4 regions of the Exiguobacterium sp. s21 genome follow, and region 2 is predicted to be linked to each of the others. Evidence: riboswitches for the same ligand, from Rfam matches in the RefSeq annotation. Region 2 holds a riboswitch; each other region holds the start of a gene.
What was found. A riboswitch is a leader RNA that binds a small molecule or an ion and turns the genes downstream of it on or off. The one in region 2 is predicted to bind S-adenosylmethionine.
Positions count from the first base shown of each region.

Region 1: it holds a riboswitch for S-adenosylmethionine, as region 2 does, so the genes downstream of both, KNP06_RS07065 (Na+/H+ antiporter NhaC family protein) here and mtnK (S-methyl-5-thioribose kinase) in region 2, are expected to answer to the same signal.
Region 3: it holds a riboswitch for S-adenosylmethionine, as region 2 does, so the genes downstream of both, KNP06_RS08600 (aminotransferase class I/II-fold pyridoxal phosphate-dependent enzyme) here and mtnK (S-methyl-5-thioribose kinase) in region 2, are expected to answer to the same signal.
Region 4: it holds a riboswitch for S-adenosylmethionine, as region 2 does, so the genes downstream of both, KNP06_RS00195 (methionine ABC transporter ATP-binding protein) here and mtnK (S-methyl-5-thioribose kinase) in region 2, are expected to answer to the same signal.

Region 1 is NZ_JACSLF010000004.1:189,485-195,386, forward strand. Features, by position in the region: gene KNP06_RS07045 (PucR family transcriptional regulator) at 1-275, opposite strand, end outside; gene KNP06_RS07050 (divergent PAP2 family protein) at 377-802, opposite strand; gene trhO (oxygen-dependent tRNA uridine(34) hydroxylase TrhO) at 919-1,860, opposite strand; gene KNP06_RS07060 (TVP38/TMEM64 family protein) at 2,083-2,733, shown strand; gene KNP06_RS07065 (Na+/H+ antiporter NhaC family protein) at 2,755-4,056, opposite strand; SAM riboswitch class I at 4,109-4,204, opposite strand; gene KNP06_RS07070 (GGDEF domain-containing protein) at 4,301-5,902, opposite strand, start outside.
Region 2 is NZ_JACSLF010000003.1:117,108-123,009, reverse strand. Features, by position in the region: gene KNP06_RS05195 (2,3-diketo-5-methylthiopentyl-1-phosphate enolase) at 1-647, opposite strand, end outside; SAM riboswitch class I at 717-818, opposite strand; SAM riboswitch class I at 1,022-1,124, shown strand; gene mtnK (S-methyl-5-thioribose kinase) at 1,206-2,357, shown strand; gene mtnA (S-methyl-5-thioribose-1-phosphate isomerase) at 2,354-3,388, shown strand; gene KNP06_RS05180 (sugar ABC transporter substrate-binding protein) at 3,381-4,457, shown strand; gene KNP06_RS05175 (sugar ABC transporter ATP-binding protein) at 4,457-5,830, shown strand; gene KNP06_RS05170 (ABC transporter permease) at 5,832-5,902, shown strand, end outside.
Region 3 is NZ_JACSLF010000006.1:38,745-44,646, forward strand. Features, by position in the region: gene KNP06_RS08595 (iron-containing alcohol dehydrogenase family protein) at 1-983, opposite strand, end outside; gene KNP06_RS08600 (aminotransferase class I/II-fold pyridoxal phosphate-dependent enzyme) at 980-2,155, opposite strand; SAM riboswitch class I at 2,233-2,333, opposite strand; gene KNP06_RS08605 (AI-2E family transporter) at 2,508-3,608, shown strand; gene KNP06_RS08610 (MDR family MFS transporter) at 3,873-5,117, shown strand; gene KNP06_RS08615 (peptide MFS transporter) at 5,262-5,902, shown strand, end outside.
Region 4 is NZ_JACSLF010000001.1:33,839-39,740, forward strand. Features, by position in the region: gene KNP06_RS00185 (MetQ/NlpA family ABC transporter substrate-binding protein) at 1-784, opposite strand, end outside; gene KNP06_RS00190 (methionine ABC transporter permease) at 814-1,476, opposite strand; gene KNP06_RS00195 (methionine ABC transporter ATP-binding protein) at 1,466-2,494, opposite strand; SAM riboswitch class I at 2,571-2,676, opposite strand; gene KNP06_RS00200 (thioredoxin family protein) at 3,130-3,387, opposite strand; gene KNP06_RS00205 (PTS sugar transporter subunit IIC) at 3,575-4,627, shown strand; gene gcvH (glycine cleavage system protein GcvH) at 4,670-5,053, opposite strand; gene KNP06_RS00215 (arsenate reductase family protein) at 5,093-5,455, opposite strand; gene KNP06_RS00220 (hypothetical protein) at 5,501-5,902, opposite strand, start outside.

The sequences.
Region 1 (5,902 bases), on a different contig from region 2:
AAACCGACAGCCATCCGGGCTGGGATGACGACCGGTTCGTCTCGGTCGATCACTTCTTGCAGGATTCCACTTTCCCATAAGTCCTCGATGACCGCTTCCGGCACACGACGGCCGATGATGGTCGCGATGCGGGCCGGGTCGGTCGAGTCGGGGTGGGTGCTGTAGGCGAGCAACTGATGGTGGCGATTTTCAATCGTGATTGGGGCCCGAATCGCTTGTCCGATTGCTTCGGCAAGCGTATCGAGCGATTCATAAGATTTCTGCAAAAAAGGCATGTCGATTCCTCCTCTCTCTCACTATACCGTCTCTGTTGTGAAAGTTCACAAAAAGATAGAGTGTTTTGAGAAGAAGGGGCGACATGCCTCTAAAATTCAGCTTAAATCGGGAAAAATAATCCGATGACGAGACCGAGCAGGGCACCGACGATGACTTGGAACGGGGTGTGACCGACCAACTCATTTAAAATCGGTGTTTCATGTTTGATGCCTTTGAAATAGTCGTTCAACAAACGGGCTTGAAACCCGACCGCTTGCCGGACACCGGTCGCATCGTACATGACAATCGTCGCGAAAATCAGGGCGAGCGCGAACATGCTGGAATCGATTCCTTCGATACGCCCGATCACGGTCGTCAATGCGACGACGGTCGAGGAGTGGGAACTTGGCATCCCACCTGAGGCAAACATGATTTCAAGTTCAAAATCTCGTGTTTTAATGAGTTCGGTTACGAGCTTGGCCGCTTGGGCGATGAACCACGCGAGCAAGGCGGCGAGTAAAGGTTCGTTAAAGAGCAATCGATTCACTTCCTGTCTGACAATGGTATCTACACTATACCCGATTCTTTCAGGCACTAGACGTAAAGTTTCTGTCAAAAAAGCACCCCGAGCGTAGGCTCGAAGTGCTTTCTGGTCGATTTTTGTTACCCGACGACGCCTTCAGTCTCCTGAAGTTTGTCCGCGATATTCTCGATGATATAGCGGTTACGTGGATGCTCCTGGCACTCTTTCGAGCATGAACGCATTTGTTTCGGTTCACACTCTTCACAACAGAAGTGTTGGGCATTACACACCGGGTTGGCACAATTAACGTAGCGGACCGTCTTCGTTCCGCAGTGCATGCACTCCGAAACAACGGACGGGTTGACCGTGTTGACCGGGACGTTGATGCGCTCGTCAAAGACGTAAAGCTCACCTTCCCAGTCTTCGCCTTTCGTGGCTTCGTCTTTGCCGTACATGGCGACGCCGCCTTTTAGGTGGAAAATGTTGTCGTGACCTTGGTCACGCATATATGCGGTAAATTTCTCGCAACGGACGCCTCCGGTACAGTACGTGAGTAAGGTTTTCCCTTCGTAGAGGTCCTTGTTCTCTTCGAGCCAATCTGGCATGTAACGAGAAGCCTCTACGTCGATTTTGATCGCATTTTTAAAGTGACCAAGATCGTACTCGTAGTTGTTACGAACATCGAGGATGACGACATCGTCGCGATTCATCATCTCTTTCCATTCTGCCGGTTCGAGGTACGCACCGTGCTGTTTAGGAACGTCGAACTCACCATCAAAGCGCCACGTCACAAGCTCTTTCTTATGACGGACAAAGATTTTTTTGAACGCATGCTCTTCGACTTCATCGATTTTGAACTCGATATCGCTGAAAAGCGGGTTCGCTTTCAAGTCGTTCATGTATTGCTCGGTCTGTTCCCAAGTCCCAGAGCACGTTCCGTTGATTCCTTCGGAAGAAATCAAGATCCGTCCTTTGATGCCAAGGTCCTTACAATACTTGAGGTGCTCTTGTGTGAGCGTTTCTGGGTCTTCGATGTTGACGTACTTATAGTACAGCAAGACCCGCATTGGTTTTGTTTCCATGTTATTACTCCCCTGTGTTCAGTTTTTTGCAGGAAAACGAACGTTGGGTTGTGTCGTTCGACGAGCGGACTTGCCTGCAACCACAAGTCCATATTATATGATAGATATCACAGCGAAATTTCGCAAATACTTTTTATTTTTTTTACTGGCGTGCAGGGGGATGCGTCTTCCTGAGCGAAATCGGGTAAAAGGTATTAATGAAAGTCGAAGGTGGAAACTGATATGCTCACATCACTCCAACAATGGATTATCCAACTGATTGAATGGCTGCAAGAGCTTCCGGGAGGCCCATGGGCGGGACTAGGGGCGCCGTTCCTTGAGGCGATCTTTCCATTTCTTCCGCTCGTCCTCATCATTTCGGCGAACGCGGCCACGTATGGGTTCTTGCTCGGGACGTTATTGTCTTGGGTCGGTAGTTTACTAGGGACGATTCTTGTCTTTACAGCCGTCCGTTACGTATTCCGTAAACCGATGACACGGTGGCTCGAAAAACATAAACAAGGGGTATATTGGCTGGAACGCATCAACCATATGAGCCCGATCTCGCTTGGGTTTTTATATTCACTCCCGTTCATCCCGGTCAGTTTGATCACATACTTACTCGCCCTCATTCAAATGCCGCTTCGGACATTCATCATGGCGGCGGGGTTCGGGAAACTGCTTGTCGTCTTGATTTTTTCGGTCATTGGTGACCAGTGGGAAGAGTTTATTCAAAGTCCGTTCCGCTTATCGATGCTTGGACTGTTACTGTTTATCCTTTGGGCGATCAGCCGTGGTCTCGAGGAATTGCTCAAGCGGCGCGCCTTCAAAAAACGCAACGAACAACTTCAACGTGAACGTGAAACGAAACGTCAAACGACCCTTCGAAGCTAGTGCTTCAAAGGGTCGTTTTGGTTAGGCGCGCTTTTTGAAACGCGGGAAGTTAAAGACGATGGCCAGCCCTCCGCAAATGAAGAGCAGGAATGGATAGAACATATACGGGACGAGCGCTGGTGACGCCGTATTCGTCAATTCGGCGGCGATGAGCAACTGTGCCCCATAAGGCAACAGGCCTTGGACGCCACACGAGAAGATGTCGAGCACACTCGCTGATTTCTTTCGCTCGATGTCATACGTGTCGGCGATATTGGCGGCGAGCGGACCGGCCACAAGAACCGAGATCGTGTTGTTCGCCGTCGCGACGTTGGTCGCGCTGACGAGCCCGGCAGTGCTCCATTCGGCACCGGCACGTTTTTGAATCCGCGACGTGAGCGCGTCACGCAAGTAAGTGAGCCCGCCGTTATGTGAGATGAGTCCGACGAGTCCGCCCATGAGGAGCGTCAAGAGCGAAATCTCGGCCATACCCATCATCCCGTCTGCCATAGCCGTGACGTATGAAGTGAAAGCCAAACTCCCATCGATCAAACCGATGATGCCGGTCAAGGCGATCCCGCCAAGCAAAACGAGAATGACGTTCAACCCGGTCAAGGCGAGAGCGATGACGGCGAGGTATGGAATGAGTTTATACCATTCGAACGCGGCTGCATCGACAGTCGATTCTCCACTCGATAACACCGATAAGAGGACGATTGTGATAAGGGCGGCCGGGAGGACAATCCAAAAGTTGGTTCGGAATTTGTCACGCATATTGGTACGCTGGGTCCGGACGGCAGCGATTGTCGTGTCCGAGATGAACGACAAGTTGTCCCCGAACATGGCACCACCGACGACGGCAGCCGCCGCGATAGCGATATTGACGCCACTTTCTTCGTGGATACCGAGCGTGATCGGGGCGAGGGCCGCAATCGTGCCCGTCGACGTTCCCATCGCCATCGAGATGAAAGCCGCGATGACGAATAAACCGCTCAGTAGAAGCGAGGACGGTAAAAATGTCAGCGCCACATTGACGGTCGCGTCGATTGCGCCGATTGCTTCGGCGACACTCGAGAACGCTCCGGCGAGCAAGAAGATGAAGACCATGATTAAAATGCCGGGGTTCCCCGCACCTTGGGCGACACGCTCGACCGTCTGAGTGACGCTGCCTTTCGTCATCATCGCCGCGACGATGACCGCGATCAACGCCGCGATCAGGACCGGGAATTTATAAAAGTCGTTATAGTAGATGCCTGCCCCGATAAAGAAGACGAGGAAGACGAGCAAAGGCAATAGTGCCCATTTGTTAGCTGTCGGTTGTTCCAATCGATTCACCTCATTCATAAAATAAAAAGAGAGCCTTCTGAAAAAAGGCTCTCTCTACAAGAAAACACTTTTTTCATCTTTCGAGCAGACTGCTCGCTGGATTTGGCACAGGTTACCCGCTGCCGAGACGTCACTGGGCCAGTCCCTCAGTCTCTCTTGATAAAAAAGTTGTGATATTTAATTATAAGACACGTTCCCTAACGTACTTGTTTCAAATCCGCTTGTCAATAGCAAACCCCCACGCGGTGAACGTGGGGGTGAGTCAGGTCGTTAAGAAATTGTAATGGGCGACGCGGTTGCGTCCGGCGTACTTCCCGCCGACGTAGAGGGCCCGGTCAGCGTTACGAATCGTATCGTCGAGGCGTTTGTCACCGAACGCCTGAATCGTGTCGACACCGATCGAAGCGGTGACGGGGATATCGATCCCGTCGACGTGGAACGGTTTGTTCTCGATTTGTTGCCGGATCCGTTCGGCGATCTCGATTGCCTGTTCGACATCGCAACGGTTCAATAGCAAGATGAACTCTTCACCGCCGTAACGGGCGGCAAAATCTTCGGTGCGGAGTGCCTGGCGAATCCGCCGTCCAAACTCTTGGAGCACACTGTCCCCGACTTGATGTCCGTGCACATCGTTGATTTTTTTGAAAAAGTCGATGTCGAGCATCGCGACCGAAATCGGATACATCGAACCGTCCGAGATTTGTTGAATCCCGTATTCGTAAAACGCGCGTGCATTGGCGAGGAGCGTCAAGCTGTCGGTCCGACTTTCCGTGTAAAGACGGTCGCGCTCATGGCAGCGGCTGATCGTCCGGTTGAACGACTTGAGAAGTTTGACGATTTCACGTTGGATGGTCGGGGGATACCCATAGACGTGTTCACCCGTCATGACGAGCCACGTGCGAATCCCTTCGATCTCCTCGGACCGAACCGAGATGAAACTATGATAGTCGTCGTCAAATTCGTTCGACAGTGGTGCGTCCCATTCGAAGCGCATCTCATATTCGACCGAGGCTTCGTTCGGATAAGCGTGATCGAGCAAATCGAACACGATGTGACGGTCGATCGGCTGGCGCGTCTTTAAATCAAAGTAAAGTGTGCGGTCGAACAGTTTGAACTCAACGAACCCTTCGTCGTACTCGTTGAGTCGTTCACATTGACTGAGGAACACCTCGATGGCTTGCGCCTCGCTCTGCGACAACGACACGGCTTCTTTTGCCTCATCATATTGTTCAATCAACGATTTGAAGGCGTCTTGCCGACCTTTCTGGATGATGAGCCGCTTAATAAAGAAGGTGAGTGCGGCGGCGATACTGCTGACGACAAGCAAGTTCGTCTCACGGAAGAGCGAGGCTGCTAAAATGAAGACGAGACTGACGATATACGTGTAAAACGCGATGTTTAGAAAGTCGCGGACCGGGATATCGACACGGAACCACCAACCGACTTGATACTTTTGCACGACCGTGTTCAAGATGATGGCCAGAATCAAACCGGCGAGCGGCAGGAACGAGTCTTGAGAATAGAAGCCGAGACCGGTCACACCACCAAGTGCCAAGTAAACACCGGCTGGGATGGCAATCTCCAAGAAAGACGTGATGGCGTTCCAAGGATACGTGAAGCGGAAGCGTCGAAGCGCGACGCGCGGTTTCAAGTTGACGAACTGGAAGACGAGGAGACCAATCTGATTGACGAAAAGCGCCGTCTCGAAATCAAAAAACAAGAAAATGATGAGGACGATACTTTCCGAAAACGTGAAGTAGACGCCTTTCCGTTCGATGGAGTCCATTTGAAAAATGATGACAAGGAGCGCGATCAAGATGAACGGCAACGGCTCGATGGCGGGTATGTTCAATACGCCTGTGGC
Region 2 (5,902 bases):
TCGATCAGCCGGAGCGCCTGGTCGCGAAGACCGAACACAGGGCCGCTCAGCGTGATGGCGTAGAGGACACGTTTCCCGGTCGCCTCAAAGTGCGCTTGAATGACGGCCGCTCCGATCCGGGCCCGTTCGAGCGACGGCGTGAGCGGATTGTCGTATAAAATCTCGTCGTCTTTGACGATATCGATGCCGCCGGCGAACTGATCGCGGAGTTGCTGCTCGAGAAACGCGAGGTCACGCCCGATGACGCCTTTGAAGATGCTCATGACGAGCGGACGGTCATGGACACCGAGCAACTCGCGAATCCCGTCGACGCCGAACTTGGCGCCTTTGAAATGAGGGGCGAGCGTTTCGGGCAACGTCAAATCGATTAACCGAATCGAATCGTCGAGGGATAGTTTCCCGAACGTCGTCGTCAAGATGGATGAAAAGTCAGGGCTGACATTATGTAACGGATAGCGGATCGTGAACCGGCTCGTCGTCTCAGTATGGGTGGTCGATACGACCTCACCCCGGTACGCCTGTAACTGCTCTTGCTCTAAATGACGCAGCTCGGTCCATGTGCCGACGGTCAGCTCGAGGGTGATTTTGTCGGCAATGCTTGCGACCGCATCCGTTCGTTTGATTTCATATGTGGCAGTGATACTCATATGGTTCCTCCTTCCAGGCAAACAAAAAATGACCCCATGCCGAGGCAAGAGGTCATCATAAAAAATGAACTCTTATCTCTCAGCTTTCGCTGCAAGAATTAGCACCGTGCCATCTCTGGTCGGTTGCTGCGACATCATCGGGCTCGTCCCTCCGTCTGCTCTTGATAAGAATGTGATTTGAAGTTGTGAAATTTAATTGAATTTTTACACAGATTCGTCACGTCGTCAATTCCTTTTTTTCCAAAAAAATATTTTGGGAAGTTGTTTCCATATATGCACAAAAAAAGACGAGTGGCACGGAGAAAAGGACGTTGACAATTGTGACGTCGAGTCCGTAATATTCATCACATAAGTTCACCGAATCGAATAAACCACTCTTATCGCGAGTTGGCAGAGGGAATTGGCCCGATGACGCCGCAGCAACCGACCATTAGGCACGGTGCTACATCCACCAGACGAATGTCTGACAGATGAGAGGAACAACCATTTTGGCTGTGCCTCTTTCTCGCGGAGAAAGGGGCTTTTTTTGTGGGCAACGTACAGGAAGGGGAAAACATCATGTCATATCAACCATTTACAGAACAGTCTGTTGTCGAGCACGTCCGTCAATTAGGATACTTGCAAGACGGAATCGCCGAGTGTGAGGAAATCGGGGACGGCAATTTGAATCTCGTGTTTCGGATTCGCCAAGGCGAACAGCGCCTAATCGTCAAACAGGCGCTCCCATACGCTAAAGTCGTCGGTGAGAGCTGGCCGCTTACACTCGAACGGGCATGGATTGAACAGTTGGCACTCCGTGAGTTTGCGAACGTGGCGCCGCGTTTCGTCCCGGACGTCCTCGGTAGCGACCGGACGCTCGCCTACACGATTTTAGAAGATCTGTCTGATTATGAGATTGTCCGCACCGGTTATTTGAAAGGGGAGAGCTATCCGGAACTCGCGCGTCATGTCGGTGAATTTTTAGGCGAGACGCTGTTCGCGACGTCGGATTATGCGGCCGGCCCGATCGCGAAGAAGCGGATTGAACGTGACTATTACAACCCGGAACTGTGTGACATCACCGAGAAGCTCATCTTCACCGACCCGTTCAAAGACGCGGAGTCGAACAACATCGAGGCGGCGCTTCGAGAAGATGTCGAACGCCTCTGGCAAGACCAGGCGCTCAAGGTCGAGGTGACGAAACTGAAAGTCGGATTTGTCACGAAACATGAGGCGCTTCTGCACGGTGACCTACATACAGGCAGCATCTTCGCGACTCAACAAGAGACGAAAATCATCGATCCAGAGTTCGCATTTTACGGACCGTTCGGCTTTGATTTGGGCCAAATTATCGCCCATTTGACGCTGTCGACGTTCCATGACCCGCTCAAACGCTTCGAACGTTTCACGGACGTCTTGACGGTGTGGGAGACGTTCGAGAAGACGTTCCGGGCCAACTTTGAGCGAGCCGTCGAGCCGTTCAATACGGACGGTTTCGTCGACGAATTGTTGCGGACAATCTTCAGCGACACGATCGGCTATGCCGGTTGCGAACTCATTCGCCGTGCCGTCGGACTCGCCGGTGTCGCCGATCTCGAGACGTTGCCGGAAGCGACGCGGCTCGAACGAAAACGTGACGCGCTTGCCCTCGGGACGGCGCTCATTAAAGAACGCCACAGCGTCGAATCGATTGACGACTTGGTGACGCTTTTGTCGGGGGTGCGCGTATGACGGTCCAAAACATCCGCTTTAATTCGCAAACGGACGAACTCATCCTATTGGATCAGACGTTGTTACCACATGAAGAGCGTTACGTGACAATCGAGACGCTCGAACAGGCAGAACATGCCATCGAGACGCTCCAAGTCCGTGGTGCCCCGGCCATCGCGTACTTCGGGGCGTTCGTCCTCGCCAAAGAGGCAGGCCGGTTAGTCGACGACCCGGACTTCACCCGTCGACTCGACCTCGTTGGACGCCGCTTGATTGCGACAAGACCGACGGCGGTCAATCTGCAAAACGTGATCGAATCGCTCCTTGATTTAAATGTCGGGGACGACTTTGAGGCGATTGCCGAGGAAATCAAACGCCGCGCCATCGCTTTGTACGACCGGGACGTCGATACATATCGGGCCATCGGCGAGCATGCGCTGACGGTGTTGCCGGCCGGGGGGAACGTGTTGACAATCTGCAACGCCGGTGCCATCGCGACATCGCGATACGGCACAGCGCTCGCGCCGTTTTACGTCGGAAAAGAACAGGGCGTATCTTTCAACGTCTTCGCCTGTGAGACGCGGCCGCTCCTGCAAGGGGCACGCCTCACTGTCTGGGAACTCGACCGGGCCGATATCGACGTGACGCTCATCACCGACAATATGGCGGCTTGGACGATTCAGTCAAAACGAGTCGACGCCATCATCGTTGGAGCTGACCGTATCACACGGACGGGTCACGTCGCCAATAAAATTGGGACGTTGCAGCTCGCCGTCCTTGCCAAACATTACGGCATTCCGTTCTATGTCGCGGCGCCGCATTCGACGTTCGATTTGACGGCGGATGACACGATTGAAATCGAGGAGCGGAACCCGTCAGAAGTGACACATATCGGTGGTCAACCGACGGCACCCGTCGGCATCACCGTCTTCAATCCGGCGTTCGACGTCACCCCACCGGACCTCATCACCGGACTCATCACCGAGGCGGGTGTGTTCGAGCCGACAGAGACTGCCATCACACATCATGTAGGGGGAACAATTCATGTCTAAAAAACTATTAATTTTACTATTCACATTCGTCTTGGCGCTCGTCGGTTGCACGAACGAACAAGCGGCCCCATCGAAGCCGGCTGAGAAGACGCCGGAGACGAAACCCGTCTCGGTCTCGAATGCCACACTTCCGAAAGATATCGATATTGCCCTGATCATGCAGATGTCGATCGGGACGTTCTCGTCGCAGTATATCAACGGGGTGACGGAACAAGTCGAATCGTTCGGCGGCAACGTGAAAGTGTACAACGCCGACAACGACCTGTCGAAGATGGCGAGCTATGTCGATACGGCGACGACGCAAGGCGTCGATGTCATCTTGATCGACCATGGCCGTGCCGATGCGTTGAAAGAACCGGTCCAACGCGCGCTCGATAAAGGCATCAAAGTCGTCGCGTTCGACAACGATTTGACGAACGAAGGCGTGACCGTCATCGACCAAGACGACTATTCGCTCGCTTGGCGTTCACTCAAGGCACTCGCCGAAGATTTGGACGGTGAAGGCAAAATCGTCACGATTTGGGTTGGTGGCTTCACACCGATGGAACGTCGCCACACGATTTATGATGCGTTCTTGAAGCGTTACCCGGGTATCACAGAAGTCGCCAAGTTTGGTTCGGCGACGAACAATACGGCGCTCGACACACAGAGCCAGATGGAAGCAATTTTGAAGAAGTATCCGGAAGGTGAGATTGATGCCGTGTTCGCGATGTGGGACGAGTTCGCTAAGGGTGCGAGCCGTGCCATCAAACAGGCCGGACGCGATGAGATCGCCGTCTATGGGATTGATTTGAGCGATGAAGATTTGCAGCTCATGCAAGAGGACGGTAGCCCGTGGAAAGTGACGGCCGCGACCGATCCGGCTGAAATCGGACGGATTCAAGTCCGTTACGCGTATCAAAAATTAGCTGGTGAAGAGACGCCGTCGATTCATTCGGTCGACCCATATCTCGTCGACCGCGACGTCTTGCCGGACGAGAAAGTAACGATGGACGACCTCGGTCAATACGTCCCGAACTGGGGCGCATCAGACGCGGCCTGGTCGGACTGGATGAAAGGGACGGACTGATGTTACGGCTTGAACGCGTCACGAAACGCTATGGTGATGTCACGGTGCTCGATGACGTCAGCTTCACGCTCCGCCGTGGCGAGATTCATGGCTTGCTTGGGTTGAACGGGGCCGGGAAGAGCACGCTCGTGAAGCTGTTGAGTGGCGCCATCATCCCCACATCCGGGACGATCGAGCTCGACGAGACACCGGTCACATTCACACCGGCCGAGGCGATACGCCGTGGGATCATCACGGTGTCGCAAGAAGTCGATGACGCCCTCTATCTCGAGTTACCGATTTATGAAAACGTCGTGCCGTGGCAGGCGGTCGAACGGATTCGTCCTCGTGAACTAAAACAGCGAGCGGCCACCTACTTGGAACGTGTCGGACTAGAGATTGACGTGACCGAACCGGTCGGACGATTCCCGCTCAGCGTCAAACAACGTGTCTTGATTGCCCGGGCGCTCGCGAGTGATGCGGCCTACCTCTTGCTCGACGAACCGACGGCCGCCTTGTCGACGGAAGATGCGACGTCACTGCTCACGTTATTGCAGTCGCTCGCAGAGGAAGGTGTCGGCATTCTTCTCATCACGCATCGGTCGGACGAACTGTCGCGCGTCACCACGACGACGACGTTCCTCCGGGATGGCCGTATCGCCTATGAAGGGCCGTTTCAGGCGTTGTCAGAACGGGATATCCATACGTATTTGAGCGGATCTGACATGGCAGAAGCGGTAGAGAAAGCCGTTCCGGAAACCGAGATGCGGATTCAGGCAGAGCTCACGTTACCGGCGTTCGGGACGAGTTTGCCGTTCACGGCGTATAAAGGCGAAGTCGTCGGCATCGGCGGTGTCACCGGGAGCGGGAAGACGGAGTTGATCGAGGCGCTATTCGGTCTCTCCGGCGTTGAACAACAGATGACGTTGGACGGGAAACCAATCAAGATTCGCGAACCGCGTCAGGCGGTCCGGTCCGGGTTCGCCCTCGTACCGGAAGAACGCCGGAAACAGGGACTCTTCCTCGACGATTCGATTGAACGGAACGTCCTCGCGATCGAAGGGAAGGCGAACGCAGTCACGCGCGTTTTGGCCTCGCTCCGTGTGAAATACGACCAGGTCGGGCAACCGGTCCGAGAGCTGAGCGGGGGGAATCAACAAAAAGTTGTCCTCAGCAAATGGCTCCTCGAGGACCGGGACGTCTATCTGCTCGACGAACCGACGAAAGGCGTCGACGTGACGGCGAAACGGGATATTTATGAACTCGTCACCCGCCTCGCGAAAAGTGGAAAGACTGTCATCTTTACGTCGAGTGAACCGCATGAACTAGAATTGATCGCCAACCGGACGCTTTGGCTCGACCGCGGCCGTTGGCAACAGAAAGGAGGGGTTTAACATGGCCCAACTCGTCATCAAACAACGCACGAAACGCTTCAGCGGCATCGGTCAATACGGGACGTTGTTCGC
Region 3 (5,902 bases), on a different contig from region 2:
ATTATTTTCAGAAAGTCTTTATCGAGTGGTTCCGGCAACTGTTGCAGTTCGGTTTCCGTCATGACGGAGTCGACCAGTACCGGGATGTCGCCCGACCCGACCCCGAGCGCCTCGAGCGTCGTCGGTGCACCGAACTGTTTCAACCAGGCCTCCAAATACGGAGCATCGGCCGAGCGACGCAACCGCTCCTGGACGATTAGGCCGAAGCCGACCTTGTCTCCATGCAAGAAAGAGTGGGTCGACTCGAAGCGGCTGAGCGCATTATGGACCGCATGGCCCACGGCGACGCGTGTCCCGGCGTCACCAAATCCACCGACGGCGCCGCCGATGGCGAGCACGTGATCGACCGCGAAGCGGACGTCGTCACTATACGACTCAAAAGCGTGCTCGCTCAATTCAAGTTCGACGAGACGCCCGCACTGCTCGGCCAAGACGAGTCCGGTGTTGACGCCGGCGTCAGCTGAGCTGTCACCACTCAAATAACGGGCCTCGTAAAACTTCGCGACCGTGTCGATGACACCGGCCCGAAAGTATTCATATGGTGAGCGCGAGATGACCCGTGAGTCAACGATGACCCGTTCGATGACGACGCGGAACATGTCGTAGCGGTCGTAGCTCCCGTCCTCCCGATAGACGACGCTGAGAGGCGTGAACGCCGCACAGTTCGAGGTGAGTGTCGGGACGACGATGAGCGGCACGTTCTGTTGATAGGCGACGAGTTTGGCCGTGTCGACGAGCTTGCCGCCTCCGACGGCGATTAACACGTCGGCGTCCAACGGTTTGAGCCGTTTGACTTCCGAGTCCGTGCACTCCCCGCTGAATTTTGTTGCCGGATAGTCCGCGATGGCCGGAAAGATGGCTCGGACGACGTCATACCCGTTCTGACCGTGCAGGACGTGGGCACGTCGGCCGTCGACTAAGTCATCCAGACGGTCGAGCGCGTCATCGGCGTGGTCATATTCAAGGACGGCCTGACGAATCATGCGCGCACCTCCTCATAGGCGGCAAACAACCGCTCGATTCGTTCGACGGCCTCGTCAATCTTCGGTTCCGGTGAGACGAGACCGAAGCGGACGTATCCGTTCCCTTCCGAACCGAAGAAATAGCCCGGGGTGACGGCGACACCGGCTTCATGCAGCAGTTTCCGCGAGAACGACTTGGCATCACCCTCGGGCACTTTCGCCCAGACGAAGAACGAGCCTTCCGGCGGTTCGACGGCCCAGCCGGCCCGGTTCAACCCGTCGATCAGGCGATCACGCCGTGCCTCGTACAGTCGTGCCAAGTCATCGCGAATGGTACGGGGCGCCTCGAGCGCAACGACAGCCGCCGCCTGGATGGCCGAGAACACGCTGACGTGGACGTGGTCCTGATACGTGTTGATCGCCTCGATGATGTCCGCGTTCCCGACGGCGAAGGCGACGCGCCAACCGGACATGTTGAACGCTTTCGACATCGTATATACCTCGATGCCGACTTCTTTCGCCCCTTCCGCCTGCAGAAAGCTAGGCGGGACGTGGCCATCGAATCCGATGCTGCCGTATGCGAAATCGTGGACGACCATCAAGTCCCGCTCCCGGGCGAAACGGACGGTATCGTCAAAGAAAGCGGGTGAGGCGACGGCTCCGGTCGGATTGCTCGGGTAGTTCAAATACATGAGTCTTGCATCTTGCGTATCGAGCGTCTCATAGTCCGGCAAGAAGCCGTTCTCTTCCCGGAGGACGAGGTCACGGACGACGGCACCGGCGAGTCGTGCCCCCGAGATGTAATCAGGATAGCCGGGATTCGGTAGCAAGATCCCGTCCCCTGGCTCGAGCACACATTGCGGCAACGTGATGAGTCCGGACTTGGAACCGATGAGGATCGCGACTTCCGTCTCGGGATCGACTTCGACGCCGTACTCATTCAAGTAAAACGTCGCCACCGCTTGTTTCAGACGGGCCTGACCGCGGAACGGACCGTATTGATGGGTCGAGGCATCAAGGAGCGCCGTCTGAAGTGCGTCGCAGATTGGGGCGGGCGTTGGCAAATCCGGCGTCCCTTGACCGAGTCTGATGATATCGCGACCGGACTGTTCAAGTGCTGCGACTTCATCGGCGAGTCCGACAAAATGTTGGGGTGGTAAAGTTTTAAGTAAGTGTGAGCGTCTGTCAGTCATGAATAGTCCTCCTATGCAAAAAACACCCCTTTCCGTGGAAAGGGGTGTCGAGATACGGACGTATTCAAACAACCACCTTTCCATCTCTCAAGGTCACCTTGCTGGAATTAGCACAGTATTGGAACAATCTGTTGCTGAAGCTTCATCGGGCCAGTCCCTCCGCTTCTCTTGATAGAAAGTGTTTTTATATGCGATTTGTCTTTTTGTAATATGTCACTTAGTTAACCAAACGTTACCAATCTTGTCAATCCTTTTTCGAAAATGGGTGTGGCCTATTGAATCCCGATAAAAAAAGGTCATAGTACAAAGTGAACGTTATTCTACAAAATTTAAAAGATGAGGGGATGGACCTTTGGAATTAAATCGTCAATTGATTTGGAAGTTGAGCGTGATCGGATTGATTCTGCTCGTCCTATGGAAAGTCATCAGTGAACCGGACACGATTTCTAGTGTGTTGCACTACACGTTCCAGTTGCTGACGCCGATTATCATGGGAATTACCATCGCGCTGCTCCTGAATACCGTCCTGTCCTATATAGAAGAACGGTTTCAATTAAAACGCTATCAAGGTTTGCTGATCGTTTATATCGTCTTCATCGGGATTCTTGTCATCTCCGCTGTGACATTGCTCCCGCGCATCTACTCGAGTGTGGCCTCACTCATCGAAGAGCTTCCGTTCTACATCCGACAGATTGACGGGTTCCTCGCCCAGTTGAACACGTACTTGAAAGAGTACAACGCGACGATCGCCCAAGCTATCGATTTCAGCCGCTTCGAGGAACGTTACTCGGGCTGGGTCGAGACCGCAGTCTTGTCGTCGGTCAGCTACGTGTCGAGCTTCACGATGACGCTCATCAATTTCTTGATTGGGATCGTCATCTCAATCTATCTGTTGAAAGACAAAGAGGTTTTTGCCCGCATGTTCAAGCGGCTGTTGTATGCGATGTTCCCGGTCGCGTCAGCCAAGACGACGATCGACATCTTCCAAGAGATGGATTATATCTTCAAACGCTATATCATCGGGAAGTCGCTCGACTGCCTCATCATCGGGGTGCTGGCCGTCGCCGGTCTGTTGATCATCGGGGCGCCATACGCGCTTCTGCTCGGCGTCATCGTCGGTGTCTTGAACTTCATCCCGTACGTCGGACCGCTGCTCGGGATGATCCCGGCGTTCATCATCACTTACTTCTATGACCCGTTCACGGCGCTCATCGTCCTCTTGTTCATCTTCTTGTTGCAACAATTCGACGGACTTTGGCTCGGCCCGAAGATTCTCGGCGACAGCGTTGGCATCACCCCGTTTTGGGTCATCACGTCGATCATCATCGGAGGTAGCCTGTTCGGTCTCGTCGGGATGTTCATCAGTGTCCCGGTCACGGCGATGATTCAAGTCGTGTTCTCTCGGTTGATCGACTACCGGCTCAGCCGAAAGAATTTGAACGAATTATTATGACACATTGACGATTTATGTTGACACATTTCACGGAAATATCATAATCTTGAAGAGAAGACAGTCCAATGCAGAAAGGAGAGGTACCGATGTCAGTCATTCAACGCTCGCACGTCCAAGTTCATATAGACCGGCAGGCGCCTCTCCGTGATTTGAATCCGTGATGTCGCCTGCCTTCCGAGGCATGCCTAAGATCGTAGGGACGCGTATGCCTTTGTGCATGCTGCGTCCCTTTTCTTATTCTATCAACTAAAGCAGGTGACCTTAATGATTCAATCACTCAAACAGCTCGACCGTAACATTTGGATCCGCTTCCTCGGAGAGACGATCACCGGTGTCATGATGTTCATGATCGCACCGTTCCTCGTCCTCTACTATAGCGACAAGCTCGACAGTTATATCCAGGTCGGGGTCATCATGGCGACCGGACCGATCATGGCGCTCATCGGATCGGTCGTCGGTGGACGGCTCGCAGACCTGTATGGCCGCAAACCGATCATGATGGCTGCCATTCTCGGCGACGCCCTCGCCCTCGTCGGTTTCGCCTTCGCCGAAACGTTTTGGCCGCTCCTTCTCTTGAACGCCATGCTCGGTTTGACGAACTCATTGTTCCACCCGGCCGCAAGCGCGATGGTAGCCGATGTGACCGAGCCCGAACAGATGAACGAGGCGTTCGGGCTGTTGCGGATGGGGCACAATATCGGGGCTGCATTCGGCCCGCTCCTCGGGAGTGCCGTCCTCTTTATCGACCGGCAGTATATCTTCTACTCGGCCGCTCTCGTCTTCGTCTTGTACGCACTCGTCCTCGGTCGCTTCATCCGGGAGTCACTCCCAGAGACGACCGATGTCGACACGCCATCGAACCGGGATGTCCTGCGCGTGTTCTACAATGACAAGGTGTTCCTCGTGTTCATCTTTGCCGGTGTCTTCATCTCGATGGGCTTCTCGCTCATTGAGAGCATGCTGCCCCTCTTCTTGAGAGAGTCGATGCCATCGTACACCGATCGTGAGAACCCGTTCGCCTATATGCTCGCCTTGAACGGCATCATGGTCGTGTTGTTCCAGTTTCCGATCGCTTCGAAACTCGGCCGCAAGTCGTTCGGCAACGTCATGCTCGCCGGGGCGACCATCTTCGGGGTCGGCATGATTCTGATCGCCGTCATGCCGCGTCTCCTCTATTCACTCGGGACACCGTACCTCGTTCTCGTCAGCGTCTTGCTCGCGGTGTACGCCTTCTATACGCTCGGCGAGATGATCATGTCCCCGGTCCAACAGACGTTCATCGCCTTGATCGCTCCGGAGAATATGCGCGGTGCCTACAACGGGGCCGCCAGCATCCAATGGTTGATCGGCGGGGTGACCGCACCGATCATGGCAAGCCTGTTCTTCGACCAACGCGCCGGACATATCGCGTTGATCCTCGTCGGGGCGGCCAGTTGCGTGTCGGGACTCATCTATTGGCAACTTGGACGCCGCGTCAGCGCAGCCGAAGCGAAACAAAAGACAGCTTGACTTATAAAACCGCACTGAACCTAGTCGTTTAGTGTGATTTTTTATTTCGTTCGAATATCATTAAATTTTGAATTTTTCATTCGTTTATTCTTTACAAACATAATGATTCTTTTTTATGATGATACGGTTAAGGAGGGATCTTTCATGGAAAGGATCGATAAACAGAAAATTGTGGACAGCGTGCCACAAAAAGGTTTTTTCGGACAGCCTAAAGGCTTGTTCACGCTATTCTTCACTGAGTTTTGGGAACGGTTCTCGTATTACGGGATGCGCGCCATCCTCGTGTTCTACATGTACTACGAGGTATCTGAGGGCGGTCTCGGTCTCGACCAGAATGTCGCCTTGTCAATCATGTCGGTATACGGCGCACTCGTCTACATGTCGGGGGTCATTGGGGGATGGCTCGCCGACCGTGTCTTCGGGACGTCTCGGGCCGTCTTCTTTGGCGGCGTGTTCATCATGCTCGGGCATATCGTCTTGTCGATTCCAGGCAGCCTGACGTTCTTGTTCATCTCGATGGCACTGATTGTCATCGGTACGGGCTTGTTGAAACCGAACGTTTCAAGCATCGTCGGTGACCTGTATCACGAGACGGACCGTCGTCGTGACGCCGGGTTCAGCATCTTCTATATGGGGATCAACCTCGGTGCCTTCATTTCACCTTTGATTGTCGGTGGAGTCCAAAAGAGCTACGGCTTCCATTGGGGCTTCGCACTCGCCGCGGTCGGGATGTTCATCGGTCTCGTCGTCTTCCTCGTCACGAAGAAAGGCAACCTTGGTCTTGC
Region 4 (5,902 bases), on a different contig from region 2:
GTTGTGTCTCTTCTGACGTGAGGACTTCGAGGAGTGCCTTGACGCGCTCGTCATCTTCGTCGCCTTCACGTGTGACGATCAAGTTGACGTAAGGTGAATCTTCGCCTTCGAGAGCGATCGCGTCTTCGAGCGGGTTGAGGCCGGCATCGATCGCGTAGTTCGTGTTGATGAGGACCGCGTCCCCTTCACCGTTGTTGAACGCTTGCGGGAGAAGTGCCGCTTCGACGTCTGTCTTGAATTTCAAGTTTTTCGGGTTGTCGACGATGTCTGACACCGTCGCGTCTACTGTTTTGCCTTCCGCGAGCGTGAGCAAGCCTTCTGATTGGAGCATCGTGAGGATTCGTCCGTGGTCAGCGACCGACGAGCTCATGATGATTTCCGCGCCGTCTGGAAGCTCATCGAGTGATGCGTAGTCTTGCGAGTACACACCGATTGGCTCGATGTGGACGCCGCCGGCTGAAGCGAATTTGTAGTCTTTGTTTTCAGCCATTTGCGACTCGAGGTACGGTTGATGTTGGAAGTAGTTCGCGTCCAACTCTCCGTCTGCGAGCGTCTTGTTCGGGAGGACGTAGTCTTGGAACTTCTTGATTTCGAGCGTATAGCCCTTCTCTTCGTATTCGTCTTGGACATGCTCTAAAATCTCAGCGTGCGGGACGTTTGACGCGCCGACGACGAGCGTCTTGTCATCGCCCGAACCTGATTCTGAATCCCCGCCGCCGCAAGCCGCGAGAATCGTGAGTGCTGAAGCTGCCGTTAAACCGAGTACTGTTTTCCATGATTTCATTATAAAACCCCTCCAAATTTTCTATTTGATTAAGCGGAACGCTTATCGATTACAGATACGAGTCGATCGCCGATGAACTGGATGACGAAGACGATGACCAAGATTAAGACGGTCGCGACGAACGTGACGTCACTTTGTGAACGTTGGAACCCTTCGAGGAACGCCAAGTTCCCGAGTCCCCCGCCGCCGACGACCCCTGCCATCGCCGTGTAACCGACGATTGCGACGATCGTGACCGTGATGCCTGACACGATGGCCGGCAACGCTTCAGGGAACAATACTTTATAGACGATCTGCCATTTTGTCGCGCCCATCGATTCAGCCGCCTCGATGACACCGCGGTCGACTTCGCGAAGCGCGAGCTCGACCATCCGCGCATAGAACGGGGCCGCACCGATGATGAGTGCCGGCAGTGCTGCCGTCGACCCTAGCATCGTCCCGACGACGAGTAACGTGAACGGGATGAGCAAGATAATCAAAATGATGAACGGGATCGACCGGAAGATGTTGACGACCGCGCTGATGACCGTGTAAATCGGACGATTCTTCATCATGAGCGGCTCGTTCGTGACGTATAAGAGCATCCCGAGGGCGAGACCGATGACGAACGTTGCGGCTCCGGCGACGAGCGTCATATAGAGCGTCTCCCACGTCTGTTCTAACATGACTTGCCAATCTACATTAGGAAACATCGCTTTCTACCTCCACTTCCACTGCCTGCGATCGGATTGAGGCGATGGCCCGCTCGACTTCAGCCGGCTCTCCGATCAATTGGATGAATAATGTCCCGAGGGCACCGACTTGTGACTGCGTCACGTTGCCGCCGATGATGTTGAAGCCGATGTCATGTTGCTTCAACACTTCCGACAGAATCGGTTGTTCGGCCGTCTCGTTCAAGAATTTGAGCTTGACGATTTGACCGCTCGGATAACGGGCTTTCAAGTGCTCGAACGTGAGCGACATGTCATCGACCGCGCCGATCTGTTTGACGAATTCTTTCGTGATCGGCTGTTCCGGATGTTGGAACACGTCGGCGACTTGTCCGGTCTCGACAACCTTCCCGGCCTCCATGACGGCGACGCGGTGACAAATCTTTTGGATGACGTGCATCTCATGCGTGATGAGGACGATCGTCAATCCGAGCTTCTTGTTGATGCTGACGAGCAGTTCGAGAATCGAATCCGTCGTCTTCGGGTCGAGGGCGCTCGTCGCTTCATCGCAGAGGAGCACTTCTGGATTCGTAGCGAGCGCACGGGCAATCCCAACTCGCTGCTTTTGGCCGCCCGATAGTTGTGACGGATAGCTGTCTTCTCGTCCGGCGAGGCCGACGAGTTCGACGAGTTCTTGGACGCGGCGTTTGCGCTCGCTCGCCGGTACCCCGATGAGCTCGAGCGGGAAGCTGATATTCTCAGCAACTGTGCGCGACCATAACAAGTTGAAGTGTTGGAACACCATCGAGACGTTTTTACGTACCCCGCGTAGTTCCTTCGGTGTGAGTTTTGTCAGCTCGCTGCCAGCGACAACGATTTCACCGGTTGACGGTGACTCGAGTCGATTGAGCAGACGGATGAGCGTCGACTTCCCTGCCCCCGAATATCCGATTATCCCAAAAATTTCGCCGCGATCGATTGTAAGCGACACATCATCGACCGCCTGGACCCGACCGTTCTTCGTGTCGAACCATTTGGCTACATTGCGTAATTGAATCAATCCATTTCCCTCCTGACAACAAAAAAGTACGCACGTTTGAGCAAACGTGCGTACTTTATCGTACGGACAACGATTGCTCTCATCTTCCAAGGTAAATACCTTGCTGGAATTAGCACCATTTCGGATTGCTCCGCGGTTGCTGGGCGTCATAGGGCCAGTCCCTCAGCCTCTCTTGATAAGAGTGGTTGCGTATTCGATTAGCCTTATCATAGCGACATATTATTTTTATGTCAAACTATTTTATGCGAAAAAATAAAAAAAGGTGCCATCCGAGGATGGCACAGAACGTAGCACCTTGAGTCACTGAAGGACAACCCATAGATGAACCCCTTTTGCCCGATCAGAGCATTCATCCTTATATGGGGGATTTTGACCCGACCATCACTCGGTCTTCGAACGGACCATGCAATTACGCGACCGGTGCCCCGACGCTTGATTTTTTTGGGGGACAATCGAAGGGAAGGTCCACCTGAAATCGCGTAAGCTCATGCAACGGTTGTTCGAAAACGTCTTGATGACGGGAAAATCTCGTCCTATGTTGTGTTCAAGTAAGATGTTGTAATGAATATATCATTCGTGAACTTTCTGTGTCAACTGATTATTTAAAATTTTCAGATTATTCTCATCATCCTATCTCACTTAACGAAAGATAGGACGTGCTGGACGTTTTGGAATGCGTATAACCGATCGCGAACTTGGCCATTCTCCAGCTTTAAGAGCGCCGGGACGCTCATCACTTGATACGCCTCGAGCTCGTTCGGGATGAAGTTGGCATCACGCTTTTCGATCTTCAATTCTGGGTCGACCGCCTCGACGACCGAGAGCATTCGCTCGGCCACGGCGCATGTACCACACATCGGGGCGTATATATATAACAATCCGTCAGTCATCATTGTTCTCACCTCTTTTATAAGTATATGAATGCGGACCGCTCGGTTCAAAAGTTGTGCTCAATTGGAAAATTCTGAACATTTCAATATTTCCTGTTGACGCTTAGCTGAAAGAGGCATAGTATGGTCAATAACTTTATCGCTTTTGTACATAACAGCAAACCAGTAGAAAAGGACAGGTGAATCCCCAATGACGGAAGAGAAGCTTACCGGAAAACAATTTTTAATGAACGTCTTGAACGGCCTCAGTCTTGCCATCCTCATCGCCCTCATCCCGAGCGCATTGCTCGGTGAATTAACGAAAGCCATCTTGCCGTATGTTCCGTCCTTGCAATTCATCTTAGATGCGACGACGATCGCGATGCGCCTGTTACCGGTCATCATCGGTGTTGCCGTCGCCATGCAATTCGGACGCTCGGCGCTCGAGGCCGGGACGATCGGCATCGCGACCCAGGTCGGGAGCGGCGCCATCCGCATCGAGGAAGGCGCGTTCCTCATGGCCGGCATCGGTGACGTCATCACGGCCGGTGTGACGGCAGCGCTTGCGACGTTCCTCGTCATGCAGTTGTCACCACGCTTGAAGACATACACGGTGCTCGTCTTGCCGATGACGGTCATCGTCGTCGCCGGAGGGATCGGCGCGTTCCTGCTCACGTATATCTCACAGATCACGACGTACGTCGGAACAATCATCATGACGATGACGGAACTACAGCCGATCGTCATGGGCATGTTGATCGCGATGGCGTTCTCGCTCATCATCGTCTCGCCAATCTCGACGGTCGGGATCGCCACGGCCATCAGCTTGTCTGGTGTAGCGGCAGGTGCCGCCAACCTCGGCGTCGTCGCCGCCGGCTTCGGTCTCGCCATCGCCGGCTGGCAGATGAACGCGACCGGAACGTCGATCGCCCACTTCCTCGGGTCACCAAAGATTCAAATGGCGAACTTCGTCCGTCGTCCGATCATGATGTTGCCGGTACTCGCCAATGCGGCCATCCTCGGAGCACTCGCAGGCATCCTTCGGATCGAAGGCACACCGATTAGTGCCGGTTTCGGCGTCTCCGGTCTCATCGGTCCGGTCAACGCCTTGCATTTGATGCCGGGTGGCTTCGCACTCTGGAACGTCATGCTCGTCGTCGTGTTGTTCGGTCTCATCCCGATCGCACTCGGCGTGCTGTTCTATCGTCTGTTCAACCGGACGTCGCTCATCGAGCCTGATCATTACCGCCTCGACTTCGATTAATCAAAAAGACCCGGCTTCTCGTAAAGAGAAACCGGGTTTTGTTTAGCCTTGAATCATCGCTTCGTATTCTTCGGCTGACATGAGCTTGTCGACGTCCGACGCGTCGTTCAACTCGACTTCAATCATCCAAGCGCCTTCGAAAGGTGCTTCGTTGACGAGTTCTGGTGAATCGGCGAGTGATTCGTTCACCGCTGTGATTTTCCCAGAGATCGGTGCGTAAAGCTCCGATACGGTTTTGACCGATTCGACCGAACCGAACGGCTCGTCGAGTAAGATCGTGCCACCGACTTCAGGAAGTTCGACAAAGACGATATCCCCTAGTTCGCTTTGTGCGAAATCCGTGATTCCGATGCGGGCGACGCTTCCGTTCACTTCAACCCATTCGTGCTCTTTTGAATAACGTAGATTGGCAGGTACTTTGCTCATCTTAACTTCCCCCTCAAATGAATTAGACTCACACGAGTATTATAGCACTTCGCCCCAAACGTCTGTAAACGACTTTTCTGAAAATCCGACAGTTGATTTTTGACCATCTGTCACGATTGGGCGCTTCAAAAGCATACCATTGCTCGCAAGAAGCTCGAGTTGTTCGTCTTCTGATAGATTTGGTAGCTTATCCTTGATGCCTTCGTTCCGATACACTTGCCCGCTCGTATTGAAGAACTTTTTGAGCGGCAGACCCGACTGTTTCCACAGTTCGGCCAACTCGTCTTTCGACGGTGTCGCCTCGACGATATGGACGTATGTATAGTCGACGCCGTTCTCTTTCAACCACTTCTCTGCTTTTTTACACGTACTGCACGGCGGATAACCGTATAGTGTCACCATATTCATCACCTCTTTCATAACTGTAGCATATTCCGCTTCAACCCTTCACGCCTGAAGCAAGCGCACAATCTCTCGCTTGAGCGTCGGATTGACCGGGTGCTTCGCCTCGATGTGGCGAAGGATGGCCGCGGCCGCCTCGACCGATTTGCCGTAACCGGGAACCCACTCCGGGAGACGTGCGACGAGCTCGGGATGCGTCACCTCGACCCGCCGTGTCGGGTTGAACGGGTCGCTCGTTTCTCCATAAGCAATCAACACGTTGTTGACGGCTGCGACTTGAATCAGTTCGAAGCCGGCGAGTTGTTCGCCGCGACGTTCCCGAAGCAGTCCGACGTATAGGTTCGTCAGCGCCTCCTCGTAGCGGTGTGCAGCGTCTGCAGGGCGTGTGACAACCTTTGGCGTCGCGAACGTGTCGAGCGCCTCGTCACGCTGCCAGACGACACGTCC